DNA from 2 places in the Blautia sp. AM47-4 genome. Region 2 is predicted to be linked to the other one. Evidence: predicted binding sites of a transcription regulator. Region 2 holds the regulator's gene; the other holds the start of a gene.
The links. Region 2 encodes Rex, which represses fermentation and respiration genes when NADH is low (regulators of the CRP and FNR family bind a similar motif). Its sites were predicted from a motif close to ATTGTTAANTANTTAACAAT; they were not measured.

Region 1: the regulator Rex is predicted to act here: its motif matches at 11,435-11,454, upstream of gap (type I glyceraldehyde-3-phosphate dehydrogenase).

What each region holds. Positions count from the first base shown of each region.
Region 1 is NZ_QUHY01000006.1:118,133-133,749, reverse strand. It holds gene smpB (SsrA-binding protein SmpB) at 1-121, opposite strand, end outside; gene rnr (ribonuclease R) at 141-1,970, opposite strand; gene secG (preprotein translocase subunit SecG) at 2,194-2,430, opposite strand; gene eno (phosphopyruvate hydratase) at 2,517-3,860, opposite strand; partial or broken gene gpmI (2,3-bisphosphoglycerate-independent phosphoglycerate mutase) at 4,422-5,962, opposite strand; gene DW965_RS06060 (homoserine dehydrogenase) at 6,144-7,433, opposite strand; gene DW965_RS06055 (RidA family protein) at 7,449-7,832, opposite strand; gene tpiA (triose-phosphate isomerase) at 8,130-8,882, opposite strand; gene DW965_RS06045 (phosphoglycerate kinase) at 8,964-10,157, opposite strand; gene gap (type I glyceraldehyde-3-phosphate dehydrogenase) at 10,372-11,385, opposite strand; gene DW965_RS06035 (histidinol-phosphatase HisJ family protein) at 11,649-12,449, opposite strand; gene mnmA (tRNA 2-thiouridine(34) synthase MnmA) at 12,446-13,540, opposite strand; partial or broken gene nifU (Fe-S cluster assembly scaffold protein NifU) at 13,543-13,979, opposite strand; partial or broken gene nifS (cysteine desulfurase NifS) at 14,087-15,266, opposite strand; gene DW965_RS06015 (RrF2 family transcriptional regulator) at 15,273-15,617, opposite strand, start outside.
Region 2 is NZ_QUHY01000007.1:136,465-152,081, forward strand. It holds gene DW965_RS06930 (ATP-binding cassette domain-containing protein) at 1-1,226, shown strand, start outside; gene DW965_RS19825 (hypothetical protein) at 1,332-1,865, shown strand; gene DW965_RS19830 (hypothetical protein) at 2,021-2,284, shown strand; gene DW965_RS22495 (DUF6783 domain-containing protein) at 2,323-2,397, opposite strand; gene DW965_RS21040 (fused MFS/spermidine synthase) at 2,449-3,093, shown strand; gene DW965_RS21045 (hypothetical protein) at 3,090-3,443, shown strand; gene DW965_RS21050 (fused MFS/spermidine synthase) at 3,404-4,054, shown strand; gene DW965_RS06945 (M28 family metallopeptidase) at 4,199-5,422, shown strand; gene DW965_RS06950 (GNAT family N-acetyltransferase) at 5,501-5,995, shown strand; gene DW965_RS19835 (LysR family transcriptional regulator substrate-binding protein) at 5,964-6,440, opposite strand; gene DW965_RS19840 (LysR family transcriptional regulator) at 6,322-6,849, opposite strand; gene DW965_RS06960 (MATE family efflux transporter) at 6,973-8,340, shown strand; gene DW965_RS06965 (hypothetical protein) at 8,455-8,739, shown strand; gene DW965_RS06970 (S8 family peptidase) at 8,828-9,673, shown strand; gene DW965_RS06975 (NADP-dependent isocitrate dehydrogenase) at 9,839-11,041, shown strand; gene DW965_RS06980 (ABC-F family ATP-binding cassette domain-containing protein) at 11,141-13,066, opposite strand; gene DW965_RS06985 (redox-sensing transcriptional repressor Rex) at 13,221-13,877, shown strand; gene DW965_RS06990 (bifunctional ADP-dependent NAD(P)H-hydrate dehydratase/NAD(P)H-hydrate epimerase) at 13,967-15,475, shown strand; gene DW965_RS20390 (hypothetical protein) at 15,539-15,617, shown strand, end outside.

The DNA.
Region 1 (15,617 bases), on a different contig from region 2:
GGAGGGATTTTACCTCGGTACCGGCAAGGGAGATGCCGGCCTCGTATTTATCCTCGATAAAATAGTCATGATATGCCTTTTTATTGTTGGCAATCATTCGATTTCCTTTTTGTTTTGCCATAGCTTTTTCCTCCAGGGATTTATTCTGTCTCGGTTTCTTTTTCTACATACGTAAAATCGATTGTCCGGTTGGCAGGCTCGGCGTTTCGTACACGGACACGCACCGGCTCACCAAGGCGGAATACTCTTCCGTGCTGCTCTCCGACCAGACGGTAATTTTCTTCATCAAAATTATAATAATCGTCTTTCAGTGTCATGATGTGAACGAGTCCCTCAACGGTATTTGGCAACTCCACATAGAAGCCCCATCCGGTCACGCCGGAAATGACGCCGTCGTACTCTTCGCCGACATGCTCCAGCATATATTCGGCTTTCTTCAGTTTCACAGCCTCTCTTTCTGCCTCTGCAGCACGCTGCTCCATCGCACTCGACTGCTCCGCCACATGCTGCAAAATGGACGAATATTTGCCGATTCTGCCGCCCTTGTCGAGACGTCCCCGCAGATCATCCTTGATAATGCGGTGGATCTGCAGATCCGGGTAACGGCGGATTGGTGAGGTAAAATGGCAGTAATATGACGCTGCAAGTCCGAAGTGGCCGCTGCATTCCGGGGTATAAATGGCTCTTGCCATCGACCGGAGCAGCAGGCGGCTGATCAGCGGCTCTTCCGGGGTTCCCTCGATGCTGGTGAGAATCTTCTGCACCTCACCCGGCGTAATCTCATGGGAACGCTTTTCGACTTTGATGCCCTGTTCACGGATCAGCGTCAGCGTTGCCTCCATGCGGTCTCCGTCCGGCTTGTCATGCGTCCGGTATAAGAACGGGATTTCGCGTGTGCAGTATTCCTCTGCCACGGTCTCGTTCGCCATCAGCATGAAGTCCTCGATCATCCGTGTTGCCACGTTCGACGGATACGGGCGGATCTCCACCGGCGTCCCTTCTGCATCAAGAATTACTTTGCTCTCCGGGAATTCAAAATCAATTGCTCCGCGTTCTTTCCGACAGCTCCGGATCAATGCAGACAGTTCCTGCATCTGGCGGAACATCGGAACCAGCTCATGATATTCCTCCAGCAGCTCCGGATGTGCTTCCGGCTCGGTCAGGATTGCATTGACGGCGGTGTAGGTCATGCGGCGGTCCACGCGGATCACCGTCTCAGCGATCTGATGGCCGATCACACGGCCTTTCTCGTTGATCGTCATAATACAGGAGAGTGCCAGGCGCTCCTGTCCTTCATTCAGGGAACAGATGCCGTTTGACAGACGCTTCGGCAGCATCGGAATGACGCGGTCCGGCAGATAGACACTGGTGCCGCGCTTTAACGCCTCACGGTCGAGGGCGGAATTTTCCTGCACATAGTTGCTGACATCAGCGATATGAACGCCAAGCGTCCACGTATCGCCCGCTTTTGTGACGGATACGGCGTCATCGAGGTCTTTGGCATCCTCGCCGTCGATTGTCACCATCTGCCAGCTTTTCAGATCGAGGCGGCCGTTGTAATCGTTTGGAATTACTTCCTCCGGGCATTTTTCTGCCTGTGTGATCACGCGTGCCGGGAACTCCTCCGGGATCTGGTAAGCGTCCACGACTGCCTGGATATCGACAGTCTGGATACGCGGCTTCTTCTCTGTGTCGCCGTCCTTTCCATTCTTTCTGCGGAATCGGTCATCGCGTCCTCTTCTGCCCTGCTCTCCGGCGCGGCGGTCTCTTTTTTCCCGTTTTTCCGTCGTTGTGGATGCACCGCGGCTCTTCTGGTAACGGCCGTCGGAGATCACATCGATTTTTCCTTCTTTTACCAGGATTTCCATAACCTCCGCAAGCTCCGACCGTTTTGCTTTCGGCACCTGCAGCAGCATGGCAATGTCTTTCAGACGCATCGGCTCATAGTTTTTCGAGCTTACGAGATCCATCAGCAGCGTCTTGCGGTTTTTCAGCAGTTTCGAACTTCTGGAACGCGGATGGCCCGCATGACCGCCATGGTTCCCGCTGTTCTGTCCTGCATGGGACGCCGCGCTGCCCTGCGGATATTTCCTCCGATCTTTTTTCTTCTTATTATCTTTCATCTATTATCTCCTCTTTGTAGAAAAAGACACCCTTACGCCTTCTCGTGGGAATAAGGATGTCTTTACTTTGCTAAAAATTCATGTTTAATACAACCGACAGTACAATAAACAGAACTGCCATGATTTTTGTTGCACGGATCAGAGTTCCTTCTGCAGAACGGCTTTTGTTTCTTCCCCAGTAAGTGTCTGAGATACCTGCGATAGCACCGAGACCCTGCTGTTTTCCTTCCTGCATCAATACAACAACGGTTAAAGCAATACAATCAATGACATAAATGACTGTCAAAATCGTTCTTAAAATTTCCACAATTACACCTCCTACGGCCAACTTATATTATTTTACCATAGCGGAAGAACGATTTCAACTGTTATTTGCCTGTTTTACGCCATTTTTCACCATTCTCTTACGCCGGTTCCCTTTTGCGGGAACGGATTCCGGTATTTCGCTTCCTCACCGAGGCGTTCCTCGATGCGGAGAAGCTCATTGTATTTCGCATTCCGCTCCGACCGGCACGGTGCTCCGGTTTTGATCTGGCCGGCGCCTGTCGCGACGGCAAGGTCTGCCAGAAAATCATCCTCTGTCTCTCCGGACCGGTGGGAAATGACGGCGCGGTACCCTGCTCTCTGCGCCATCTCCACCGCATCCAGCGCCTCAGAGAGCGTTCCGATCTGGTTTACCTTGATCAGAACCGCATTTGCCGTGCCAAGTGCAATGCCGCAGGAAAGCCTTCTTACATTCGTCACAAACAGATCATCCCCGACCAGCTGTACTCTGTTCCCGAGCGCTTCCGTCATCTGTTTCCAGCCTTCGAAATCGTCCTCGCACAGCCCGTCTTCGATGGATACGATCGGGTATTTTTCGATCAGTTCCTCATAGTAGGCAACCATTTCTGCGGTATCCCGAAATACTGTCTTTCCGCACTGACGGGATTCCCCGGGAAAGTAGTAGACGTTCCTGCTCTCCTCGTAGAGCTCGCTTGCCGCCGCATCGATCGCGATCATCACGTCGTTTCCGGGCGCATAGCCGGCTTTCTGGACCGCATTGACAATGAGCTGCAGTGCTTCATCGGAATCCTTTAAATCCGGCGCAAAGCCGCCCTCATCGCCGACAGAAGTCGAGTATCCCTTCTCCTTCAGGAGCTGCTTCAGCGTATGGTAAATCTCCGCGCACATGGAAAGACCCTCCCGGAATGAGGGAGCGCCGCACGGCATAATCATAAATTCCTGCAGATCGACGGTGTTGTCGGCATGACGGCCGCCGTTTAAAATATTCATCATCGGCACGGGCATACGGCTTGTGTGGCAGCCGCCCAGGTACTGGTACAGCGGCAGATGAAGCGCATTTGCCGCCGCGCGCGCCACAGCAAGTGAGACACCGAGAATGGCGTTTGCCCCGAGGTTTTCTTTCGTTTCGGTTCCGTCTGCCTGGCACAGGATATGGTCAATCCGCTCCTGCTCGAGCGCATTCTCGCCGACAACGGCATCGGCCAGCACGGTATTGACCGCTTCTACAGCCTTTCTCACGCCCTGCCCCAGATAGCGCACTTCCTGATCTCTTTTTTCCAGTGCCTCAAATTTTCCTGTCGATGCCCCGGACGGCACCTGGGCACGCCCCATATGGCCTTCCAGCCCGAGAATCCCCTCCCCGACGGCCACTTCCACCTCTACGGTCGGATTTCCGCGCGAATCCAGAATTTCTCTTCCTGTCACGCTTCGAATTGGTAAATATCGAAACATAGTTTTCCCTCCTGTTTTGCTGCAAAGTGAACAGTAACCAAGTTTCTTCTCTGCGTTCACAGTATGACCGTGCTATGGGAAAAATATGTTGCTCTCTCTGTCGAAACCTCTTTTTTCCAGTCCTTATTCTTTTCAAACATAAAAAAACGCAATATGAAAGCCATCCGATTTTTCCATTTTCGGATGGCTTTCATAAGTTAGAACTGTGCATTGGACTGAATCCTTTCTTTTTTTGTTCTTTTGTTCTTTTGTTTCGCTTTGTGGTACTTCGTTACGTTTTCTTGGGTCCATACCTTCGCTTTCTTAGTTTATGGGGTAATTCGTTATGTTCTCGGTGGTCCGTCCTCTCTTTCTGTTTTTTTCTTCCGTTTTCTTTTGTTGACTTTACTATATCAGTTTTCTCACCGTTTGTCAACACTTTATTTTGATTTTTTATCTGTTTTTCATTTTTATTCTGTCTCTTATTGCGTAATTATTTTTATTTTCAGATTATTATGATAAAATATCCCTGCCGCACCCGTTTCAAAACGAATCCGGCAGGGACATTTTCACGATTTCTCTTTATTTCTTAATCAGCAGGGATTTTCCTGTCATTTCTTTTGGCTGCTCCATTCCCATCAGCTCGATCAGGGTCGGTGCGATGTCTGCCAGGCATCCGCCCTCTCTTAACGTGTAGGATGGGTCTGCATTAACCAGAATGAACGGAACCGGATTGGTGGTATGAGCGGTGTATGGCTCGCCGGTCTCATAGTCTACAAGCTGCTCTGCATTTCCGTGGTCCGCACAGATAAACATCTGGCCGTCAACCTCTTTTAATGCATCAACTGCTTTGCCTACGCACTCATCAACAGCCTCAACTGCCTGGATTGCTGCGCTCTCAACGCCGGTATGGCCAACCATATCCGGATTTGCAAAGTTGATGATGATGACATCGTATTTCTGGGAACGGATGGCATCCGTCAGCTTGTCGCATACTTCGTAAGCACTCATCTCTGGTTTCAGGTCATAAGTAGCAACCTCGGGGATTTCACAAGGATTCTGTCCTCACCTTTATTTGGCTCCTCAACGCCGCCATTGAAGAAGAAGGTTACATGTGCATATTTCTCGGTCTCGGCGATACGAGCCTGCGTCATGTTATGTGCTGCCAGATACTCACCGAAGGTATTGGTGATCTCTTCTTTTTTGAATGCAACGGATTTGTTCGGGATGGTCTCATCGTATTCCGTGAAGCATACGTAGGTCAGATCCAGACGTTTTTCTCTCTCAAATCCGGTGAACTCATCTGCACAGAATGCTCTTGTCAGCTCTCTTGCACGGTCCGGGCGGAAGTTGAAGAAAATCACAGAATCTTTATCCTGAATCGTTGCAACCGGTTTTCCGTCTTTTTTCAGAACGGTCGGCAGAACGAACTCATCGGTTTTTTCAGCATCATAAGAAGCCTGAACAGCCTCTGCCGCATCGGTTCCTTCTACGCCTTCCCCTTTTGTCAGAGCTTTGTAAGCCAGCTCGACACGATCCCAGCGGTTATCACGGTCCATTGCATAGTAACGGCCGGAGATCACGCCGATTTCGCCGACACCGATCTCATCCATTTTTGCCTGCAGCTGCTCAACATAGGATTTTCCGGATGCCGGAGGAGTGTCACGGCCATCCAGGAAGCAGTGTACATAAACTTTCTCGAGACCCTTACGTTTTGCCAGCTCCAGAAGTCCGAATACGTGGGTGATGTGGCTGTGAACACCGCCGTCAGAAAGAAGTCCGAACAGGTGCAGTGCGGAATTATTTGCTTTTGCATTTTCAACAGCCTTTACCAGCTCTTCATTCTCGAAGAAATCGCCGTCCTGGATTGCTTTTGTGATTCTGGTCAGCTCCTGGTATACAACACGGCCTGCGCCCATGTTCAGATGACCTACCTCAGAGTTACCCATCTGTCCGTCCGGAAGACCTACAGCAAGTCCGCTGGCCTGTCCTTTTACGTACGGGCACTGGCTCATCAGCTGGTCCATAATCGGAGTTTTTGCTTCGCAGACAGCGTTATGCTCGCATTTGTCATTCAGTCCATATCCGTCAAGAATCATTAATACGGTTGGTTTTTTACTCATTGTGAATTCCCTTCTTTGATTTAATTTTGGGGTAACAATCCAGATCCCCATCTCGATTCCGCTTACGCTGCATCTCGATGTTGCTTTTCGCCATATGAAACTCCAGAAAAAGCGCTCCTTCATGCAAGCATGATTCGCGATTTTTCTTCCATTTCGCATGGATCTGAATTGTTACATTTTGTTAGTATACCCGGATTGTCGAAGAAATCTCCTGGATCATCGACATTCCGCCTAAAATCTGCATGGCATCCTCAAAATGGCGCTCTTTGACCTCGTCCGTAATGACGACGATCTCGGCGTATTTTCCATTGACACGTTTCTGAAGCATCTGTGCAATCGAAACCTTGTTGTTTCCAAAGACAGAAGCTACCGATGCCAGCGTTCCATACCGATTTTCAATCTGCATGCGTACAAAATATTTCGACTTAATTTCGCCGACACGCTTGATCGGGCATTCCCGGTAGCATGTGCAGCCGATTCTGCCGCAGCAGTTCCATAAAATATTGCGCACAACATCGAAAATATCGCCCACAACGGCACTCGCAGTCGGAAGCTCTCCGGCACCTCGTCCGTAAAACATCGTATCCTGTACGGCATCGCCTGTCAGGAATACGGCATTGTAGGAATCATTGACAGTCGCGAGCGGATGATTGCTGTCGATCAGCATCGGATGAACGCGGGCTTCGATTCCTTCCGGGGTATCTTTTGCCACGCCAAGCAGCTTGATCGTGCATCCCATCTCTTTTGCATACTCGATATCAGTCGCCGTGATTTTGGTAATGCCTTCGGTGTAAACATCTTCAAATGTCACTCTGGAGTTGAACGCTGCCGAAGCTAGGATTGCTACCTTGCGGCCGGCATCAAGACCTTCCACATCTGCGGTCGGGTCTGCTTCTGCATAGCCCATGTCCTGCGCCAGACGGAGCGCATCACCAAACTCCATGCCTTCCTGCGACATTTTTGTGAGAATGAAATTTGTGGTACCGTTGAAAATACCCATCAGCTCTGTGATATGATTGGCGGCAAGGCACTGTTTCACCGGACGGATGATCGGAATTCCTCCCGCCACGGATGCCTCATAGAGAAAATCTTTTCCGTTTCTCTTTGCTGTCGCAAGGATTTTTTTGCCCTCGGATGCCACCAGATCTTTATTTGCCGTTACAACATTCTTTCCAGCATCCAGGCAGGCAAGAATGTAATTCATGGCCGGCTGTTTTCCACCCATAACCTCAACAACAATCTCGATTTCCGGGTCATTGGCAATCTCCTCGAAGCTGGTGGTAATGATGGAGGGATCGTCAACCTTTGCAGCTGCTTTTTCCACATTGCGCACAAGAATTTTTTTCAGCTCTACACGTGCTCCCAGCTTCGGAAGCATTTCCTCCTGCTGGCTTTTCAGCACTTTATACACACCGGTACCGACAGTACCAAGACCCAGCATTCCGATTTTAATTACTCTTTCCTCTGCCATACTCATCTCTCTCTCTTATTTCAGGGATACGATGCATTCAATTTCCACTTTTGCTGCTTTCGGAAGAGCGGCAACTGCTACACAGGAACGAGCCGGTTTGGACTCGCCAAAGAAAGCACCGTATACTTCATTTACCTTGGCAAAATCGTTCATATCGGTCAGGAAAATGGTTGTTTTCATCACTTTCGTGCGGTCAGTTCCTGCTGCTGTCATGATTGCGTCCAGATTCTTTAAAGAGAGGGTTGCCTGCTCTTCTACGGTTTCCGGGATCACGCTGTCATGCTCTACATCAAAGCCAAGCTGTCCGGAAATAAATAAAAGGCCGTTGTCTGCGACCGCCTGTACATAAGGTCCGATTGCTGCCGGTGCTTTTTCTGTATTAATGATTTCTCTTGCCATAATCATATTCTCCTTTATGCTTTCTTTCGCGTCGTCTGATTTGCCGCGTTTTTTCCCTCTATCATGCGGTTTTTCCGACACTTTTTGTCGTTCCCATCATATCACATGTGGAAGATGTCCGCAAGTGCGAAAAAGCATTGCAGAAGTTTATTACGCCAGATCCTAAAGAGCGGTATTGCCATCACGTCGTAAAACAGCAAACGCACCAAACACTTTCCCTTTGACATTTCTGCCAAATTTCACCGTGTTTGGTGGCGTTTTAGCCTGTTTTATTGATTGATTTCGTACAAAATCTAATTATTTATTGTAGTTTACGATAGCTCCGAAATCTGGTTTCAGGGATGCTCCGCCTACCAGACCGCCGTCGATGTTCTCCTGTGCGAACAGTTCCGGTGCGGTTTTTGCGTTTACAGAGCCGCCGTACTGGATACGGATAGCTGCTGCTGTTGCATCATCATAGATTTCAGCGATGCACTCGCGGATGCCTTTGCAAACTTCCTCAGCCTGCTCTGTTGTAGCAGTTTTGCCGGTTCCGATTGCCCAGATTGGCTCGTAAGCGATAACGGCTGTTTTTGCCTGATCTGCTGTTACATTCAGGAATCCAACCTTTACCTGCTGACGGATGAAATCCATCGTTACACCCTGCTCTCTCTGCTCCAGAGTTTCTCCGCAGCACATGATCGGGGTGATGCCGTGCTCGAAAGCTTTCAGCATTTTTTTGTTTACGGTCTCGCTGGTCTCTGCGAAGTATTCTCTTCTCTCAGAGTGGCCAAGTACAACGTATTTCACGCCAGCGTCTGTCAGCATAGCCGGGGAGATTTCGCCTGTGAAAGCACCTTTCTCCTCAAAATACATATTTTCAGCACCAATCTGGATGTTGGAGCCTTTTGCAGCCTCTACAACCGGGATGATATCGATGGCCGGTACGCAGAAAACCACGTCAACGTCGTCATTTGCCACCAGTGGTTTTAATGTATTAACTAACTCTACTGCCTCGCTCGGAGTCATGTTCATTTTCCAGTTTCCGGCGATAATTTTCTTTCTTGCCATGATCGTTTGATCTCCTTAGTTTTACTTATTGAAACGGTTCAGAGCCACCTCTCGATTCCGCTTGCGCTCTGAATCGTTGTTTTATTTGTCGTTTGCTGCTGCAACGCCCGGCAGTTCTTTTCCTTCCAGGAACTCCAGAGAAGCGCCGCCGCCAGTGGAGATATGAGTCATCTTATCGCCATATCCAAGCTGGTTTACAGCTGCTGCGGAATCTCCGCCGCCGATGATCGTAACTGCATCTGTTTCAGCCAGTGCTGCTGCAACTGCTTTGGTTCCTGCTGCAAAATTCGGCATCTCGAAGCATCCCATCGGTCCGTTCCATACAACGGTTTTAGCAGTTTTAACAGCATCAGCGAACAGTTTTGCAGTTTCCGGTCCGATATCCAGACCTTCCCAGCCATCCGGAATCTGTCCGGCCGGAACAACCTGTGTATTTGCGTCGTTTGAGAATGCATCTGCAACAACGTTGTCTACCGGAAGAAGCAGTTTCACGCCTTTTGCTGCTGCTTTTTCTTTCATTTTGTTTGCATAATCCAGATAATCCATCTCAAGCAGAGAATCACCAACGGTGCCGCCTGCTGCTTTTGCGAAGGTATAAGCCATACCACCGCCGATGATCAGGACATCAACTTTATCGATCAGGTTGTCGATAACAGAAATCTTGCTGGATACTTTGGATCCACCAAGGATGGCAACAAACGGACGCTCCGGATTGTTGACAGCATTTCCAAGGAATGCGATCTCTTTCTCCATCAGATAACCAACAACTGCAGTGTCAACATATTTAGTAACACCAACATTGGAGCAATGAGCACGATGTGCGGTTCCGAATGCATCATTTACGAATACGTCGCACAGGGAAGCCAGTTCTTTGCTGAACTCCTCACCGTTTTTGGTCTCTTCTGCACGATAACGGGTGTTCTCCAGAAGGATTACATCTCCGTCTTTCATAGCCTCAACAGCTGCTTTTGCGTTCGGTCCTACAACCTCAGGATCTGCTGCAAATTTAACTTCCTGTCCGAGAAGCTCGGAAAGGCGAACTGCAACCGGTGCAAGAGAAAGCTCTGGTTTTGGTTCTCCTTTCGGTTTTCCAAGATGAGAGCAGAGAATTACTTTTCCGCCGTCAGCGATCAGTTTTTTGATCGTCGGAAGAGCAGCTACCAGACGGTTCTCATCTGTGATTTTTCCATCGATCAGCGGAACGTTGAAGTCGCATCTTACAAGGACTCTTTTTCCTTTTACGTTGATATCATCTACGGTTTTTTTGTTTAACATGGGCGTTTCCCTCCATATATCCAACTGCATCTGCCGCGCCGTTTCTTTGTTTTTGCGGCATCGCGGTCCTTATTTAAAAATGCAGTTTATAATTTTTGCACACGGAAAATGGCTGTTTTTATGCCGTATTTTTCCGCCGCATTCGCAAAAAGGGCCCGGTCCTTAACAGACCGGACCCTTTGGGCTCTGAAATTTTGCCGTTCAGTTTGTTAAATTATGCTAACTCGCTGAAGTATTTGATGGTACGAACCATCTGGCTTGTGTAGGAGTTCTCGTTATCATACCAAGAAACAACCTGTACCTCTGTTGTTCCGTTGTCCAGCGGAAGAACCATGGTCTGAGTTGCATCGAACAGAGAACCATATCTCATACCAACGATGTCGCTGGATACGATTTCATCTGTGTTGTATCCGAAGGACTCGGTTGCAGATGCTTTCATTTTTGCGTTGATCTCGTCAACAGTTACAGTTCCTTCTACAACTGCTGTAAGGATTGTGGTAGAACCGGTTGGGGTTGGAACACGCTGTGCAGAACCGATCAGTTTGCCGTTCAGTTCCGGAATAACAAGGCCGATTGCTTTTGCAGCACCGGTGCTGTTTGGAACGATGTTAACTGCAGCTGCACGGGATCTTCTCAGATCGCCTTTTCTCTGCGGTCCGTCCAGAGTCATCTGATCTCCAGTGTAAGCATGGATAGTAACCATGATACCGGATTTGATCGGAGCCAGTTCGTTCAGAGCTTTTGCCATAGGTGCAAGGCAGTTTGTGGTGCAGGATGCAGCGGAGATGATGTTGTCGTCTGCTGTCAGGGTCTCATGGTTTACATTGTAAACGATGGTCGGAAGGTCGTTACCAGCCGGAGCGGAGATAACTACTTTACGAGCGCCTGCATTGATGTGTGCCTGAGCTTTTGCTTTGGAGGTGTAGAATCCGGAGCACTCCAGAACTACGTCTACGCCAAGCTCTCCCCATGGGCAGTTGTTAGCATCCGGGAAAGCATAGATTTTGATGTTTTTGCCATCTACTGTGATGGAATCTTCATCGGATGTTACGGTATCAGCCAGAGCATATTTTCCCTGAGAAGAGTCATATTTTAACAGATGAGCTAACATCTTCGGGGATGTTAAATCGTTGATTGCTACTACTTCATAACCTTCTGCTCCAAACATCTGTCTGAATGCAAGACGTCCGATACGGCCAAAACCATTGATTGCTACTTTTACTGCCATGATTTTCAATTCCTCCTAAAAAGTGAATTTTAATTTTGAGTCTCTGTACTTTGTTAAAGAAACATCAACCTTATCTGTATAATACCTAATTTCGTCGGAAAATTCAAGTTCTATTTTCAAGAAAATACGAAATTATTTCTAAAATTTGTGAAGAAGCCGGATGCCAATCCGTATTTCTGCAAAATTTCGAAAGATCCGTCTATTGCAGAAAGAGCCGGAATCCAGCCTTTCTGGGGCTTTTTCCGGCTTTTCCTGCGTGTTTTCTATTGGATCGGCAGATATTCCGGCTTTTTCTCTTTAAACCGCACGTAGTACCGGAATCCGGCTTCCTGCGCGATAGCTGCCGCGTCCGCGAAATGAAACGCTATATGTTCCGGTTTGTGGGCATCGGCACCGAAGGTGATCTTTTCGCCGCCCAGTTCCCGGTATCTTCTGATGACATCCGGCGTCGGATTCGGCACGCCAAGGCCTGCCTTGTAGCCGCCGGTGTTGATTTCCAGCGCGATATCGTACTGAATCAGCTCTTTTAAAATGGTATCGATCTCGTCCGTAAATGCGCGGTAGCTGTAATCTTTTCCCTTTTCTCTGCAGTAGCGTACCACATAATCCAGATGACCAAGCGTCTGGAAATTGTGGAAGAACCGGATATTTTCTGCTGTAGCCCGAAAATACGCCCGGTACAGCTCTTCTGCTGTCCAGTCCGGGAAAGCATCCTCATAATAGGGGTCTTTTCCGTCAATGACATGCATGGAGCCGATCACGTAGTCGAACGGCCACGCATTTACATACTCTTCCATCCGTTCTTTTAAGTGGAGCTGCAGTCCCAGTTCCACGCCGAATCGGATATCAATTCTGTCGTGGTATTTTTCCTGCAGTTCCCGGATTTTTGCCGCATATGCCGGTGTATCGAGCTGGAACTCGCCGGTACTGTAATCCATATCGTAGTGATCCGTCAGGCAGATTGCCGGAAGTCCCAGCTCGACTGCCCGTTTTACCATCTCTTCTGTTGGTGCTTCGCTGTCACTTGAAAAGAAACTGTGCATATGACAGTCCGCTATTTTCATCTTTCGGCCTCCGTAATCGTTCCGCCTCCGCCGACACAGCCGTCCACGTAGAAGACAACAGCCTGTCCCGGTGTCGGAGCACGCACGCCGTCCGGGAAGGTACAGGTAATCTCATCTTCCCCGGTCCGTTTGATCACGCACGGGGAGCCTTTGTGCCCGTACCGGATTTTTGCGGTGCAGGAGAGCTCTTCTCCAAGTTCCAGCGGCGGAATTGCCATATAGTTTACTTTGTTTGCTTTTACTACTTTTGCGAAAACCTCTTCATTTTCGCCGACCACAACCTCGTTCGTCTCCGGACGGATTTCCAGTACGAACACGCGGTGTCCCATCGGAAGGCCGAGTCCGCGGCGCTGTCCTACGGTGTAATGGGTAATCCCCTCATGGGTACCGAGGATTTCACCCTTTGTATTCACGAAATTGCCTTTCGGTGCCACGATTCCTGTCTCGTTCTGGATAAAGGAAGCGTAATCCTGATCCGGCACGAAGCAGATTTCCTGGGAATCCTTCTTTTTTGCTACCGGAAGACCGATTTTTGCTGCAATCTCACGAATCTGATCTTTTGTGTAGTCTCCGACCGGCATCAGCGTATGCGAAAGCTGCTCCTGGGTCAGATTATACAGTGCATACGTCTGGTCTTTTGCCGCTGTTACCGAATTTGCAATCGCATACCGTCCATTGGCAAGCTGTTCGATTCTTGCATAATGTCCGGTCGCAATGTAGTCCGCTCCAATGGAAAGACTGCGCTGAAGCAACGCTTCCCATTTCACATAGCGGTTGCAGGCGATACACGGGTTCGGTGTTCTGCCGCAGAGATATTCGTTCGTGAAATAGTCCATGACGTTCTCACGGAACTCTTTTTTGAAGTTCATGACATAATACGGAATGTCCAGCACCTGTGCCACGCGCCTTGCATCATCAACAGCAGAGAGGCCGCAACAGCCCCCGTTTTCCTCCTGGACTGTCTCGGCCTCATCCTGCCAGATCTGCATGGTCACCCCGATGACATCGTATCCTGCTTTTTTCAGGAGATACGCTGCCACCGAGGAATCTACGCCGCCGGACATTCCAACGACTACTTTCTTTTTTCCCATACTTAGTATTCTTCCTCTTCCTCGCCCTCGCTGATATCAGACTTCGGTTTTGCAAGACCTCGATCTTGATGTGGTGTTTCTCTGCGTAATCCCAGAGTGCAGCGTGAATTGCTTCTTCTGCAAGCAGAGAACAGTGAACTTTGACCGGCGGAAGTCCGTCGAGTGCTTCCATAACAGCTTTGTTGGTTACTTCCAGAGCTTCCTGGATGGTTTTTCCTTTTACCAGCTCGGTTGCCATACTGCTGGTTGCAACTGCGGCGCCGCAGCCGAAGGTTTTGAATTTGCAGTCCTGAATGATGCCGTTATCGTCGATGTCAAGATACATTCTCATGATATCGCCGCATTTTGCATTTCCAACGGTACCTACACCGCTTGCGTTCTCAATTTCTCCTACATTTCTCGGATGCTGGAAATGATCCATTACTTTTTCACTGTACATTGTTATTCTTCCTCCTGAACTATTTCAAAGCAGTCCTCCTCCGGCACAGCTTTTACCTGAATTTTTCTGTACCGGCTTTCTGGATGGACTGTCTTATTTTTTTAAACTTATTTACCCTGCTGTTTTTTGATGTAATCCTCATACAGCGGGGACATGCTGCGCAGACGGTCTACGATCGCTTTAATCTGCTCTACAACAAAATCAACGTCCTCTTTTGTGATCTCCTCACTTAAAGTCAGACGTAAGGAACCGTGTGCTTTCTCGTGCGGCAGTCCGATGGCCAGCAGTACATGGGACGGATCCAGGGATCCGGAAGTACATGCAGAACCGCTGGATGCGCAGATACCTTTCATATCCAGCATGATCAGAAGGGACTCTCCCTCGATGAATTCAAAGCTGATGTTGCAGTTGTTCGGCAGACGTTTTACCGGATCGCCGTTCAGACGGCAGTTCGGAATCTCGGTTAAAATACGGTTGATCAGATAATCACGTACTTCGATTTCTTTTGCGGTACGCTCCGCCATAGTTCTTGCCGCACGCTCTGCCGCAACTCCATATCCTACGATGCCCGGTACATTTTCTGTTCCGGCACGGCGTTTTCTTTCCTGCGCACCGCCGTGTACGAAGGAGCGGATTTTCACACCCTTTCGGATGTAAAGGAAGCCGATTCCTTTCGGTCCGTTAATCTTATGACCGCTGGAACTGAGCATATCAATATTGCACTCATCCACATTGATCGGGATCTGGCCAAATGCCTGTACGGCATCTGTGTGAAATAAAATATTGTGTTCTTTTGCAATTCTTCCGATTTCCTTGATCGGCTGAATCGTTCCGATTTCGTTGTTTGCCGCCATAACGGAAATCAGAATGGTCTCAGGTGTGATGGCTGCTTCGAGTTCATCCAGATTGACAACGCCGTTCTCATCGACGCGATATAGGTGATTTTCGCACCGCGCTCTTTTTCCAGATACTCACAGGTATGAAGAATCGCATGATGCTCGATTTTTGTGGTGATGATGTGGTTTCCTTTATTTTTATATGCTTCAAAGGTAGCTTTTAACGCCCAGTTATCGGACTCGCTGCCGCCGGCTGTGAAATAAATTTCCTCCGGTTTTGCGCCGAGCACGTTTGCGATCTGCTCTCTTCCTTTGGTGATGGCTTCTTTGCTTTTCCTGCAATTGCATAAATACTGGATGGATTTCCGTAGTATTCGCTGAAATAAGGAAGCATAGCCTCGACAACTTCCGGGGCTGTTTTTGTTGTTGCCGCATTGTCCAGATAAATCATTGTTGTTCACTCCTTGTCATTTCTATCGCTGTTTCTGTTTTTCTCTAATTGCCGGCTCTGCTGAACCAGCTCTCCGAGGCTGATGGAATCCACAGCGTTCGTAATTCCCTCATTGATCCTCTGCCACACAAAACGCGTGACGCAGAAATCGGCCGCATCGCAGCCGCCCAGGCCTTCATTGACCGAGCACGTGACTGCCTCGAGTCCGCCCTCCAGCACACGGAGAACATCTCCTACCGAAATGGAATCTGCCGGTTTTGCAAGTACATATCCACCGCCTGCTCCCCGCACACTCTCAATGAATCCGGCTTTTCGAAGCGGACGCACCAGCTGCTCCAGATAGCTCTCTGA
Region 2 (15,617 bases):
CGTTAAGCTTTGGGGAGCGGACCAGGGTCATGCTTGCAGTCCTTTTTTCCGGTGAAAATGATTTTCTGCTGATCGATGAACCCACCAACCATTTGGATCAGGACGCCAGAGAGATTATCAAAAAATATCTGGCGTCAAAAAAAGGATTTATTCTGGTATCCCACGACAGGGATCTGCTGGACGCCTGTATCGATCATGTGCTGGTTTTAAACCGGGCCTCGATCGAAGTGCAGAGCGGCAATTTTTCCAGCTGGTGGGAAAATAAGGAAAAAGCAGACAACTTCGCCAGAATGGAACATGAAAAACATGTAAAAGAAATTGGAAAACTAAAGGCAGCCGCCGACCGTTCTTCGCGCTGGGCAGAAAAAAATGAAAATACCAAGATTGGGTATGATCCAGCCAAAGAACATGACAGATCGATATCGACACGATCGTATATCGGAGCAAAGACGAAGAAAATGCAGTCGCGCGTCAAAGCGTACGAGGAGAGAATGGACCGGGAGATCGAGAAAAAGGAAGGGCTGTTAAAAGATATCGAAACGGTAAAAGATTTAAAGATTATGCCGCTTTCCCATTACAAAGAACGGCTGATCGAATGCAGGGATTTTTCCTTAAAATATCGGGATGGAAAAGAACATGTGATCACCGGATTGAATTTTGAACTGAAACAAGGAGACCGTGTTTTTCTGAAAGGAAAAAATGGCTGTGGAAAATCCAGCCTGATCAAGTATATTCTGACGCAGAACCTGCAAAATTCTTCCAATGGCGGAATCGAAAAGCGGAAAATTACGATGTCCGGATGCGAAAATCTTTCCGGCGAAAATATAATGGCAACGGGTACCTGTTCGATTGCCTCAAATCTCGTTATTTCCTATATCAACCAGGATACCTCGCATCTGTCCGGAACGCTGAAAGAATTTGCCAAAAAGCAGGAAATTGATGAGCCAATGCTCCTTTCCATGTTGCGCAGCCTGGATCTGGACAGAGAACAGTTTGTAAAAAACATGGAGGAATTTTCCGAGGGACAGAAGAAAAAAGTATTGATTGCTGCCAGCCTTTTAACACCTGCGTATCTCTATCTGTGGGATGAACCGCTGAATTATATTGATGTATTTTCACGGATGCAGATTGAGAAACTGATTGCGCAGTTCCAGCCAACGATGCTGATCGTGGAGCATGATGCAAGGTTTGCCAAAAAGCTGGCAACGAAAGTGGTAGAGCTTTGACCAGAAGAATAAACGGAAAGGTTATGACTGAAAAAAAACGAGACTTCTTATGGAGGTCTCGTTTTGCTATGATTAAAAATAGTAAAAAAAGGAGGAATTCACATTATGACAAAAAGAAAAATAATGCTGATTACGGTTTGCTTTGCTATTTTTGCTATATCGCTTCTGCTATCCAGACAGTTTTTTAAAAGCGCTGGAAAAAGGAATATGGATGTTCCGGCAGCGGGATCTGAACAGATAGAGGATTCAAAGGATACAGAAGAAATGACAGAGCTGGAAGAAACAGAAAGAACAGCAGCATCAGAAGGGGCAGCAGAACCGGAAAAAGTGGAAAATGTTACCATAGGAAGTGAGAAATACCGGGGATTTATCCTGGATTGTGTCCTGCATTCGGAGCAGGAGGGGGATATTCATTATAATGTATATATTCCGGATTCTTATGACGGAACAAAAGAATATGCATTATATGTAACACTGCCCGGCTATCAGGGACTGTACTTTCAAGGTGTGGGGGAAAATATCAGGACAGAGGATTTTGGTTTTGAGGCACAAAAATACAATTCGGAGATAATTATCGTAGCACCGCAGTTAAATGACTGGGGTGAGACATCCGCGGATCAGGCAATCGAGCTGACGTAGTATCTTCTTGAGAATTATAAGATCAATCCGGAAAAGTATATAGTAACGGCTATTCCGGCGGAGGAGAAACGCTGGCGCTGATCCTGGGAAAAAAGCCGGAACTGTTTACTGCAGCGCTCATGTGCAGCTCCAAATGGGATGGAGTATATGAACCGGTGACAGAGGCAAAAACACCGGTCTATTTTGTGATTGGCGAAAGTGATGAATATTATGGATCAGAACCGTTTAAAGAAGCGTATCAGATTTTATATGAGCTGTATGCAGAGCAGGGTTTAGCAAAATCCGAAATAGACAATTTGCTGGTACTGGATATAAAAGAGAAAAATTACTTTGCAGGAACGAAAGTGACTTATCAGCACGGAGGCGGTTATCTGTTCTGTCGGGATGAAAAAATTATGGGATGGCTGTTTGGACATTAAGAGTCATGGAAAAATATATTGCAAAATTCCAAAGAAGTCTATAGTATGATAGTAGAGCGCGTTTGAAAAATCATTTCCGCATTCTGTGCGTTCCATTTTGCGGTATGTTTCACTCTTTTGCCGGCATGATGGCAGCAAAAAGATAAAATAAAAAAGGAGTCGACATGGAAAGAAAAAATCGTGGCATCTTAAAAAACAAGTTATTTTTGTATCTGACAGAATTTTTTTCCGGAATGTCTGTGATGGCGGTAGAACTTGGTGCGAGCAGGCTGCTTGCCCCGTATTTTAGTTCTTCACAGATTGTATGGACGATCATCATCGGAACCATCATGATTGCTATGGCACTGGGAAATATCTATGGAGGCAGAACGGCGGACAAGTCGCCCAATCCGGACAAGCTCTATGGACGTATCATCGTAGCTGCTTTATGGATTGCGTTAATTCCCGTGGTCGGAAAATATATCATTGTTGGCATTTCTGCGGTTCTGATTTTTTCCGTAAATAACAATTTTCTGATCCTGGCTGCGTTTGTGGCCTGTATGGTAATTTTTGTGTTCCCGTTATTTTTACTGGGTACGGTAACTCCGTCGCTGGTCAAATATTCGGTGAGCAATCTGGATGATAACGGAAAAACGGTGGGAACACTGGGAGCATTCAATACGATCGGCAGCATTATTGGTACCTTTGTGCCGACGTTTGTTACGATCCCTGCGGTTGGAACATCGATCACTTTTCTGATCTTTGCGGGAATTTTACTTGCGTTATCCATCGTGTATTTTGTGATGGAAAAGCAGGGAAAAAGAAAGTGATTGCATCGGTACTTATTTTCGCGTTCTGCTGTGGAACAGGTTATTCCGATTCCTTCGCATTCTGGGAAAACAACCTGACATATGAGGGAGAGTCTGTATACAACTATCTTCAGGTGTACGAAAATGATGAGAGAGTAGCATTGTCTACCAATGTTCTGTTTGGCGTACAGTCTGTCTATATGAAGCAGGATGAACTGACCGGAATGTACTATGATTATGCGATGGCGGCGCCGCTTATGCTCAAAGACAAGCCGACAGATCAGATGGATGTGCTGATCCTTGGCATGGGTACGGGAACCTACGCCACACAGTGCAGGAAATATTTTGGGGACATGAATATCGAGGCGTAGAAATTGATGAGAAGATCACGGATCTCTCTCGGAAATATTTCTCACTCTCAGAGGATGTTCCGGTGACTACTTACGATGGAAGAGCGTTTTTAAACGCCTCGCAGAAAGCATATGATGTGATTATGGTTGATGCATATCAGGACATCACAATTCCATTCCAGATGTCCTCGAAAGAGTTCTTTGCGCTGGTGAAATCGCATCTGAAGGACGATGGCGTCATGGTGGTAAATATGAATATGCGAGGAACGAAAGAGGGAAACATCAATCAGTACCTTTCAGATACGATTGGAAGTGTCTTTACTACCGAGGTTATCGTCGATGTGGCGGGATCATCCAACCGGGAACTCTTTGCGTCGGACGATCCGGACATCGGAAAGAATCTGACGAAGCATACAGGCGAACTTACAAATGCAAATCTGAAAAATATGATGCAGGAAGTTGCTTCAAATCTTACAGAATATCAAAAAGGAAATTATATCCTCACAGATGACCAGGCGCCGGTGGAACTGCTTGGCATGCAGGTGATCGATGAATTGATTAAAGATGAGGTCCAATACTATAAAGATATCTATAAAGAACGGGGAATCAAAGGGTTGATGGAGTCTCTCTGATATTTGGGCGCAACATGGAAAAGCGTAAATCATGAAAATCTGGCTTGCGCTTACAAATGGGATTTCGATTTTGGTTATGAGCAAGTAGCGAAAGCGGATTGCGAATATCCGCTTGACTAAAGGAAGAAAGGGAAGGTAAATATAATGAAATTACAATCTATTTTTGACCAGACAGATTTTGTGCATGCAAGCGGCACAAAAGAAGAATTGCAGGTTGCAAATTATTTAAAGGAGCAGTGCGAGACATTAGGAGTCCCGGCAGAACTGGAAAGTTTCCGCGTTGCAATGGGCGAAATCGAAGAGGCACATTTGTATGCAGACGGGATGGGAATTCCATGCAAAGCGCTCACATGCTGCGGAAGCGGAAGCGTGGAAGGCGAACTCTACTATATGCCGGGAACCGATCCGGTTTCCGTTGCCGGTGCAAAAGATAAAATTGTGCTGATGGATACGCAGGGAATCGGATTTTTTGCGTACCAGGATTTGATGAAAGCAGGCGCGAAAGCGATTCTGTTCCAATATGGAAACAGCTATTACCCACATACAGACATTGATCAGAGAGATCTTCGGGAAGCCGTTGTCGGAGAGGAAAAGAAAGTGCTCTGCGCTATGATTCACTCCGCACAGGCAGTAGAACTTGTGAAAAATAAAGTAAAACAGATCCGTCTGGAAATCCGGCAGAAGGAATACGATGGAGAATCCCATAATGTGATTGCAGAATTGCCGGGAAAAAGAGAAGAATGGATCGTTTTAAGCGCGCATTATGATACGACATCGCTTTCGCATGGTGCATATGACAACATGAGCGGATGCGCAGGGCTTCTTGGAATCATGGAGCAGATGAAAGGGAAAGAGCTGAATTATGGTCTTCGGTTTGTATTCTGCGGAAGCGAAGAAAGAGGACTTTTAGGATCAAAAGCGTATGTCAGAGATCATGAAAAAGAACTGAGACAAACAGTACTGAACATCAATCTGGACATGATCGGAACGTATATGGGAAAATTTATCGCCTGTGTATCGGCAGAAGAAAAGCTTACCCATTACATCAGCTATATGGCTGCAGAAGTTGGATTTCCAATTGCGGCAGAAAACGGCGTCTATTCCAGTGATTCCACACCATTTGCCGATCATGGGGTTCCGGCTGTTTCGTTTGCGCGTATTGCCAACGGAAATGTCGCCCCGATTCACTGCCGCTACGATGTCAAAGATGTGATGTCGATGGAGCAGCTGCAAAAAGATATTGATTTCCTGACAGTATTTACCGGAAGATTCGCAAACGCAGCGGTCTGCCCGGTGGCAAGAGAAATACCGGAAACGATTCGGAAACAATTGGATGAATATTTGTTTCGCAAGAGAAAAGAAGCCTGATATACTTCGATCACGGATATGAGCAGCGAGACGAATTGCAAATAGGAAAAAGAACGACAGTGGCAGGAGAGAGAAACCATGAAAAAAATAGAACTGGTAGAAATCAGGCAGGTAAACGATGCCCTTGCAGAAATGGTTGCGCTGTTTCGAGTAGAACTGCGTTCCTATAAAGGAATTGCATCAAAACCGAACGTGGAAGACGGACGGGAAGAAATGAAGGAATACCTTTTAGCAGGATTTCCAGTGTTTGCCGCCACGGTGCATGGCGAATACGCAGGTTATGTTGTCTGTCGTATTGAGAGCGAGGTGGTGTGGGTGGAATCCATCTTTGTCAGAGAAGAGTACCGCCGGCAGGGAGTTGCTGCCGCACTGCATGGCAAGGCAGAAGAAATTGCAGCTTCTTATGGAAACGATACGGTTTACAACTATGTCCATCCCAATAACCACAGGATGATTGAATTTTTGGGAAAGCGTGGTTACACCGTTCTGAATCTAATTGAGATTCGTAAACCGTATCTGAATGAAAAACTGACGCAGACGATTACGGTTGGGGAACATGAATTTGATTATTGAGGGAGTCATTTTCATCCCACAATTCCAGAAAAGCCCGAAGTTCAGACGGAAGGCGCCCCTTGCGCCAGGCAAGCAGGATTTCGGTTGTAAGGTCTGCATCTGTGATGGTGCAGGCCTTTAATTTATGGGTAAGATTCAGCATGGAGGCCGGCAGAAGAGCGATGCCAAGGCCTTTTTCTGCCATTGTCATTGCCGTGCGGGCGTCCTCGCAGGTGAGATAGATATCGCAGAACAGACCCGCCTGCTCGAAAGCGGAGAGCATGTATTTCCGGTAGCGGTTCGACAGAATCAGCGGCTGCTCGGCAAGTTCCGTAAGCGAAAGGGTTTCACGCCCGGCAAAAAGCGGGTGAGAAGGGAGTGCCATGGCGGTGATGCTCTCTTTTAAAAGGGTCTTCGTCTCGCAACCATTTAAAACGATTGGCGTGCGGAGCGTGGTGAGATCCACCATGTGATTTTCGAGCTGGTCTTTTAAAGCAAAGGTAGAACTCGTGGACATCAAAATGGATGTGCGGGTATTTCCGGGAAAATCGCAGGAGATAGTCGGCGAGCAGCGAAACGGTGGATGGCGTCATGCCGATGTGGAGTGTCGCAGACTGACTGGATTTTACGACTTCGCGCCTGGTGAGATCCGCAAGCATCAGAAGCGTTCCTGCCTGTTCATACAGTGTTTTTCCTGCCTCGGTCAGGGTGATTTTCTTTGTACCGCGGATGAGAAGAGGCACCTGAAGCTCTTCCTCCAGCATTTTGATCTGATAACTTAACGGCGGCTGTGTCATATGCAGCACCCGTGCCGCCCCGCTGATGGTTCCCGCGTCCACGATGGCGCGGAAGTATTCGAGTTGTCGAAGTTCCATAAAAATCCTCCTGAAAAAACTATATAAAAATTATTCAATTTCAATATAAAAACAATAATTTACATATAGAATACGCCATGCTATACTGAAAAGCAAGTGAAAAAGAAGGGAATGAGGGAACAAATGAAACGAATTGATTTCGAACATGGAACCGTAACCGGAAACATCTTCGGGGCAGCGCTCCCGATGCTGGTTGCTCAGATTTTGAGTCTGCTGTACAATATTGTAGACCGCGTCTACATCGCGCGGATCCCGGAGGTAGGAACGGCGGCACTCGGTGCAGTCGGTCTGTGCTTTCCGCTGATCGTTATCATCACAGCATTCAGCAACTTGTTTGGAAGCGGCGGCGCTCCGCTGTTTTCGATTGAGAGTGGAAAGAATGATCAAAAAAAGGCGGAACGTATTATGAATACGTCGTATTCCATGGTATGTGTCTGTGCTGTCATACTGATGGTGATCGGCTTTTTGTTTGCTCGTCCACTGCTGTCGCTGTTCGGTGCATCGGCAGATGCGATGGTATACGCGTATCCTTATATGATGATTTATCTGATCGGAACTTTGCCGTCGATGGTGGCAACCGGCATGAACCCGTTCATCAACGCGCAGGGCTATTCGACCGTTGGCATGCTTTCCGTCACGATCGGAGCGGTCGCAAACCTGCTGCTTGACCCGCTGTTTATCTTTGTATTTGGTTTTGGTGTGCAGGGGGCTGCGATTGCAACTGTGATTTCCCAGACACTTTCCGCCGTGTTCGTTCTGTATTTCCTGACCCGGAAATCGGAACTGAAAGTGCGCTTTGTGCGGAAAGATGAAATTTCTGAGTGTGCAGGCTATGCGAAAAATATTGTCAGTCTCGGTACCGCCGGATTTATCATGCAGCTGACCAACAGCCTTGTCACGATCTGCTGCAACAATGTACTTTCTGTGACCGGCGGTGATATTTACATCTCTGTTATGACGATCGTATCGAGCGTGCGTCAGCTCGTCGAGACACCGATCTATGCAATGAATGAGGGAACTTCTCCAATTTTGAGCTATAATTACGGTGCACGCCGTCCGGCCCGCGTGCGCAAGGCGATGTGTGTCATGAGTGCGATGATCCTCGGCTATACCGCAGTGATGTGGAGCGTGATTGTTCTGGCGCCGCATGCGCTGATCGGTATTTTCAGTTCGGATGCGGTACTGACCGCAGATGCGGTTCCGGCTCTGAAGCAGTACTTTGCAGCATTCATTTTCATGGATCTGCAGTACATTGGACAGACCGTATTCAAATCTCTGAATAAAAAGAAACAGGCGATCTTTTTCTCCCTGCTCCGAAAAGTCTTCATTGTTGTACCGCTCACCTATCTGATGCCGTACGTACTCCACATGGGAACGGACGGTGTCTTCCTTGCCGAACCGGTATCAAACGTAATCGGCGGAAGTCTCTGCTTTATCACCATGCTGATTCTGGTTCTGCCGGAATTGAAGCGAATGGAGCAGCAGAAGTAATGTTTTTGAAAAGTTTCTGAAAAAAGGACAGGAAGATCTTTACCGAAACGGTTTTGGCAGATATCTTCCTGTTTTTTATTGCCATACATACAATATGATGCCTCGGACAATCTGATGCGCATTGGAGTCCCGGCGCTCCGCATTCTGGCAGTGGCCTATCTGCTTTCGATTCCAGGCCTGATCTATCAGGCGGCGTTGCAGGGACTTTCCCTTGGAAAAGAAAGTATGTACATATCCATGACACGCCAGGCGATTCTGCCGCTGGTGTTTGCATTTCTTCTCAAAGGATTTGGAAACCTGAATCTGATATGGGGCGCCTTTGTCCTGGCTGAGCTCTGCGGCATCCCGCTTGCAGCAGCTCTCTGGAAACGGAAAGGGGAAAAGCAGATTCAGTTTTAAGTATAGAAAAGAAAAACAAAAAGGCTGTTCTTTGCGAAAGGCAGCCTTTTTTGCATACCATAAGATAAGAATACACAGGGGCTTATGGATGAAAGAGCAGGAAAATCTGACAGGAAAAGGAATTACAGCCGCCGTGCTGGATACAGGGATTTTTCCCCATATGGATTTTGACGGCCGGATTGTAGCCTTCCGGGATCTTGTGTACGGGCGGGAGACGCCTTACGATGACAATGGACACGGAACGCATGTCTGTGGTATCCTTGGCGGAAGTGGAAGAGCGTCCGGCGGAAAATACCAGGGTGCGGCACCGGGATGCCGGTTTGTCGTAGTGAAGATTCTGGACCGAAGGGGAAATGGAAGAAAGCAGGATATCCTCGCGGCGATTGACTGGGTGTGCAAAGAGCGAATAAGACTTAATATCCGCATTTTAAATATTTCAGTGGGAACAACAGAGCAGGAAAAAACGGTGGATGATCTGCTAGTACAGGCGGTGGAGCGCGCCTGGGATGACGGGATCACTGTTGTGACAGCGGCCGGAAATCTGGGGCCCGCTCCGGGCAGTATTACGGCGCCGGGGAACAGCAGAAAAGTGATCACCGTGGGAGCGGGCGATCTGCTGGAGCCAAGAAGAGGAATCTCCGGATGCGGCCCGACACGGGACTGCGTCTGCAAACCGGATCTTGTCGCGCCTGGAAAACGTCTCATTTCCTGCGCGCCTGGAAGAAGCAGGAAGGAATATGTGGTGAAGAGCGGCACCTCGATGGCGGCACCGCGGGTGTCCGGAGCCGTGGCTTTGGCACTTGAACGGGTTCCGGATCTTACAAATGTCCAGGCGAAAATGCTGCTTTGCGAATCGGCGAGAGACCTTGGCCTTCCGCGCAACCGTCAGGGGCATGGGATGCTTCAAACAGACCGTTTTCTGTCTCTTCTGTGAGACACTGTGCGGCAGCATAAAAAAAGAAAAATGAAGGAAAACACCTCTCATCCTGCAAAAATTGTGTGAATTTATGGGAAAATGCCAAAAAATCAGGCGAATTTTGACTTGACAAGCTATAGGATACTTTATACAATAAACGTGAATAGAAAAAGGAGGCCTACTATGGAAAAAATTCAGATGACCACTCCTCTGGTAGAGATGGATGGAGATGAGATGACCAGAATTCTCTGGAAAATGATCAAAGATGAGCTGCTTCTCCCGTTTATTGACCTGAAAACGGAATATTACGATCTGGGACTGGAACACAGAAACGAGACGAACGATCAGGTAACCGTAGATTCCGCAAACGCTACCAAGAAATACGGTGTAGCAGTCAAATGTGCCACCATTACGCCGAATGCAGCGCGTATGACCGAGTACAATCTGAAAGAAATGTGGAAGAGCCCGAACGGAACGATCCGTGCCATGCTCGACGGAACCGTTTTCCGTACCCCGATTGTCGTAAAAGGCATCGAGCCGTGCGTGCGCAACTGGAAAAAACCGATCACGATTGCCCGTCATGCATACGGAGATGTCTATAAAAATGCAGAAATGCGCATTCCGGGACCGGGAAAAGCAGAGCTGGTTTATACGGCTGAGGACGGCACCGAGACAAGAGAGCTGATCCACAACTTCACCGGCGCCGGTGTCATTCAGGGCATGCACAATCTGGATAACTCCATAGAAAGCTTTGCGAGAAGCTGTTTCGAGTACGCACTGTCCACGAAACAGGATCTGTGGTTTGCAAGCAAGGATACGATTTCCAAGAAGTATGATCACCGCTTCAAGGATATCTTCCAGGAGATCTTCGATGCAGAGTACAAAGAGAAATTTGCAGAAGCAGGCATTACCTACTTCTACACTCTGATCGACGACGCCGTTGCCCGCATCATGAAAGCAGAGGGCGGCTTTATCTGGGCCTGCAAGAACTACGACGGCGATGTCATGAGCGACATGGTATCCTCCGCCTTCGGTTCCCTTGCGATGATGACTTCTGTTCTCGTATCCCCGCACGGATATTACGAGTACGAGGCTGCGCACGGAACCGTACAGCGCCACTATTACCGTCACTTAAAAGGTGAGGAGACATCCACCAACTCCGTGGCCACCATTTTTGCATGGACCGGCGCACTCAGAAAACGCGGGGAAATGGATGGAAACGCAGAACTTTCCGCATTTGCAGACCGTCTGGAAAAAGCAACGATCGCAACGATCGAGAGTGGAAAAATGACAAAAGACCTTGCGCTGATCACCACCATGGAAAATCCGACCGTATTAAACAGCCGTGATTTCATCCTGGCCATCCGCGAGGAGCTGGAGAAATAATTAAACGAAGCAAAAAAGAAAGCCGATCCGGCATTCCCGCAAAAAGGGATGCGCCGGACCGGCTTTTTCTGTTTTGAATTTTTCCGGGGAAAACCAGGTCTATTCGGCAAGCTCTTCCCATTTTTCATACAGCTCTTCGAGTTCCGCGGCAATCTCTGCTTTCTCTTTGCTTAATTTCACACACTCTGCCACATTCGTTGCGACTTCCGGTTTCGACATTTCCTCATCAATTTCCGAATCGCGTGTCTCAAGCTCTTCAATTCGTTTCTCCGTCTTTTTCAGCTCGTTTTCTTTCTTGCGGAGACGTGCCTGTTCTTCTTTCTGCGCTTTCCAGTCCAGCTTTGTGGAGGAGGCTTCGGAAGGAGCCGCTGTTTCTTCCGGAGCGGCGGCATCGGCAGCAGGAGCATAGATGCGGGTCAGCTCTTCTTTTTTCTCCAGATAGTAATCGTAATTTCCGATATAGTTGACGAGTGTCTGTCCCGTCAGCTCCAGAATCCGGGTTGCGGTCTGGTTAATAAAATAACGATCGTGGGAGACATATAGCACCGTTCCGGTGTAGTCCTTCAGTGCATTTTCCAGAATCTCTTTAGAGACGATATCGAGGTGGTTGGTCGGCTCGTCGAGGATCAGGAAGTTGGCGTTCGAGAGCATCAGCTTGGCAAGGGAAATTCGTCCGCGCTCACCGCCGCTCAAGGTATGAATCGGTTGGAAGACATCGTCGTTTGTAAACAGGAAGGCGGCCAGCACATTTCGGATTTCGGTGTTTGTCAGATATGGATACGCGTCGGAAATCTCCTGGAAAATGGTCTTTTCCATGTGGAGCACCTGATGCTCCTGATCGTAGTAACCGATCTGTACACGGCTTCCAAGTGTAAAAGAGCCGGCATCCGGGCGGATGACTTCGTTTAAGATCTTTAAGATCGTCGTTTTTCCCGTTCCGTTGTTTCCGATGATTGCCACGCGCTCGCCGCGCTTGATTTCGAAATTCAGATCCTGGAAAAGCGTCTGTCCCGGGAAGGCTTTGGAGAGGTGCTCGACGGTCAGCACATCGTTTCCGCTTGTGATGCGCGGTTCCAGACGGATCCGCATATCGGAGCGTACTTCGGTCGGCTTTTCCAGCACATCCATTTTGTCCAGCATTTTTTCACGGCTCTCGGCGCGTTTGATGGATTTCTCGCGGTTGAAAGATTTCAGCTTTGCAATGACTTCTTCCTGATGGTGGATTTCCTGCTGCTGGTTGACCCAGGCATGGTAAGCGGCTTCACGGAGCATTGCTTTTTTCTGACTGTAGGCGGTATAGTTTCCCTCAAAAGTTGTTACTTTTTTATTGTCCACTTCAACGACTTTTGTGACAACGCGGTCGAGAAAGTAACGGTCATGGGAGACGATCAGGACGGCTCCGCTGTAATTTAAAAGATACGTTTCGAGCCAGGAGATCGAGTCCATATCGAGGTGGTTGGTCGGCTCGTCGAGCAGAATGATGTCCGGTTTGGTAAGCAGCAGTTTACCAAGTGCCACGCGGGTCTTCTGACCGCCGGAGAGGGAGTCCACCTGTTTTTCAAAATCGCTCTCGGAAAAGCCAAGACCTTTTAAAACACCGACGACTTCACTGCGGTACGCGTATCCGTTTTCCAGTTCAAAGGTATGGGAGAGGCGGGTGTAGGTGGAAAGAAGTTCATCCAGCTCTGCACCGGATTTTGTATTCATATCACTTTCCATCTGACGGAGGCGTTCCTCCATATCGATCAGATTCTGTTTCGCGGTCAGCACTTCCTGGTAAATGGAAAGGTGTCCGGTCAGATCCTGATGCTGGGCGAGATAGCCCATCGTCTTTCCTTTGGAGAGGATGACCTCTCCCTCATCGGCCCTCATTTCGCCGATGATGATTTTTAACAGCGTCGATTTTCCAGCACCGTTGATGCCGACCAGTGCGGCTTTTTCGCGTTCTTCTATATGAAAAGATGCATTTTTGATAATTTCCGTTGTCCCGAATGCTTTCGAGATATTCTGACATGCAAGAATCATGTGGTTCCTCCAGATAACATATTTCTGTATTTTGACATAACACACCATCCTTATTATAGAGAGTAATACACAAAATTTCAAGAAATCTTTGACAATTTTCTATCAACCATATATAATATGAATATATGCAGGTGTAAATAAGGAGGAATTTATCTTGGAAGAAAAAGGAATTTCGCGGGCAGTTATCAAAAGACTTCCTAGATATTATCGTTACCTGGGCGAATTGCTGGAGGACGGAGTAGAACGGATCTCTTCCGGTGAGCTGAGCGAGCGGATGAAAGTGACAGCTTCCCAGATTCGCCAGGACTTAAATAATTTCGGCGGCTTTGGCCAGCAGGGGTATGGTTATAACGTGCGGTATCTGTACAGCGAGATTGGAAAAATCTTAGGTCTGGACAGAGTCCACAATATGATTTTTGTCGGAGCCGGAAATCTGGGACAGGCGCTTGCCAATTATGCGGCCTTTGAAAGAAGCGGATTCAAAACGGTCGGTATTTTTGACGTCAACCCGGTATTAAAAGGAATCTCCGTGCGCGGAATTGAAATCCGCATGGCGGACGAGCTTCCGGAATTTATCAAGGAACACCATGTAGAGATTGCGGCTTTGACACTGCCAAAAGCAAAAGCGGTAGAGATGGCAGAGATTCTCGTGGACAACGGTGTAAAAGCAATCTGGAATTTTGCACATACCGATCTAAACTTAAAACTTCCGAAAGATGTGATCGTCGAGAACGTCCATCTTTCCGAAAGTCTGATGCGTCTCTCCTACAATCTGACCAGATATGAGGCGGAGCATCCAAAGAACAATTAAGAAACCAAAACAAAAGCAGGAGAGTCTTCGGGAAACCGGAGACTTTTTCTGTTCACTTTCCGGATAAGGAAGGAAAAGGAGGAAAAGCGATGAAACGGATTCTTACAGCAGCACAGATGAAGCAGGCAGACCGCAATACGATCGAAACCATGGGGGTACCGTCCCTGGTACTGATGGAGCGCGCAGCGCTGTCCTGCGTGGAGGAGCTTCAAAATGGAACATGGGATACAGGAAAAGTCCTTGCTGTGTGCGGTCCCGGAAATAATGGAGGGGACGGTGCGGCAATTGCACGGATTTTAAAGACGAAAGGGGTGGATGCGGAACTGTTCTGTCTTGGAAATCCGGAAAAATACAGTGAAGGCATGAGAGCACAGAAGAAAATTGCGGAAAATTATGGGGTCCGTGAGGTTAAGAATCCGGATTTCCGGGAATATACTGTTATCATAGATGCCATCTTTGGAATTGGCGTATCCCGTCCGCTGGCAGGGGAGTACCGGAGGGCAGTGGAAGCAATCTGCGCAAGCGGTGTTCCTGTTCTTGCCGTGGACATCCCTTCGGGGATCCACACGGATACCGGAGAGGTCCTTGATGCGGCGGTGAAAGCCAGAGCCACGGTGACATTTGCCTGTGCAAAGCCAGGGCTTCTCTTTGATCCCGGAAAACGATATGCCGGAGAGGTCCTGGTCCGTGATATCGGAATCGGCTTTGATGCAGGAGAAGAGGAGACGCCCTGGTACGGTTCAGTGGAAAAAGAAGATCTGGACCGGTTTCTTACCCGCACGCCGATGGGAAATAAGGGAACCTTCGGAAAGGTGCTGGTACTTGCCGGTTCCGGTGCCATGTGCGGAGCCGCTGTTTTGTGTGCCAGGGCAGTCCTTGCATCCGGTGCCGGCATGGTAAAGGTTGTGACAGAGGAAAGAAACCGTACGCCGCTTTTCTGTGCCCTGCCGGAAGCAATGGCGGATTTCTGGAAGGAGGATGAGCCGCTTCCGGAAGAAGCCCTGCTGCAGGATCTCGCCTGGGCGGACGCTGTTGTTGCGGGACCGGGACTTTCCAAAAGCCGGACGGCAAAAGAACTGCTCGTTTTTACGGTGCAGCACACAGAAGTTCCTCTTGTTCTGGATGCAGATGCGCTGAACCTGATTGCAGAAGATGCAGAGATTCTTTCGGGCTGCCGGGCAGAAAAAATTTTAACGCCTCATGTAGGAGAGCTTGCACGGCTGCTGCACATGACCATTGCAGAATGCCAGCGTGACCCGGCAGGAAGCGCCGGAAGGGCAGCCGAAAAATACCAGGCCTGCTGTGTACGAAAGGATTCCGTAACCGTGACAGCAGAGGAAGGGCGTGAGCAGTATTACATAAACACAAGCGGAAGCAGTGCGCTTGCGACGGCGGGAAGCGGCGATGTGCTCGCGGGAATCACAGGCGCCTTTGCAGCAAAACGTCAGTGTGAAAAAAACGAGAAAAAAATCAGCCTTGCCAAAACAGCGGCACTGGCGGCATATGCGCATGGAAAGGCGGGAGAGGCTGCGGAAGAAAAAAGCAGTGCTTCCTATGTAACAGCATCCGAGATTATCAGAGGATTGCAGTCAATCTGAGCAAAGCAGATCAGAATCACGGGTTCCCAAAAAAACTCCGGGCGGACTTTTTTGAAGCGCCGGATGAAATTTGTGAATACCTCCGGAAAAACAGGCAATATTAAATACATGGAAACGATTTTAAAAGGCGTAAAACGCCGGA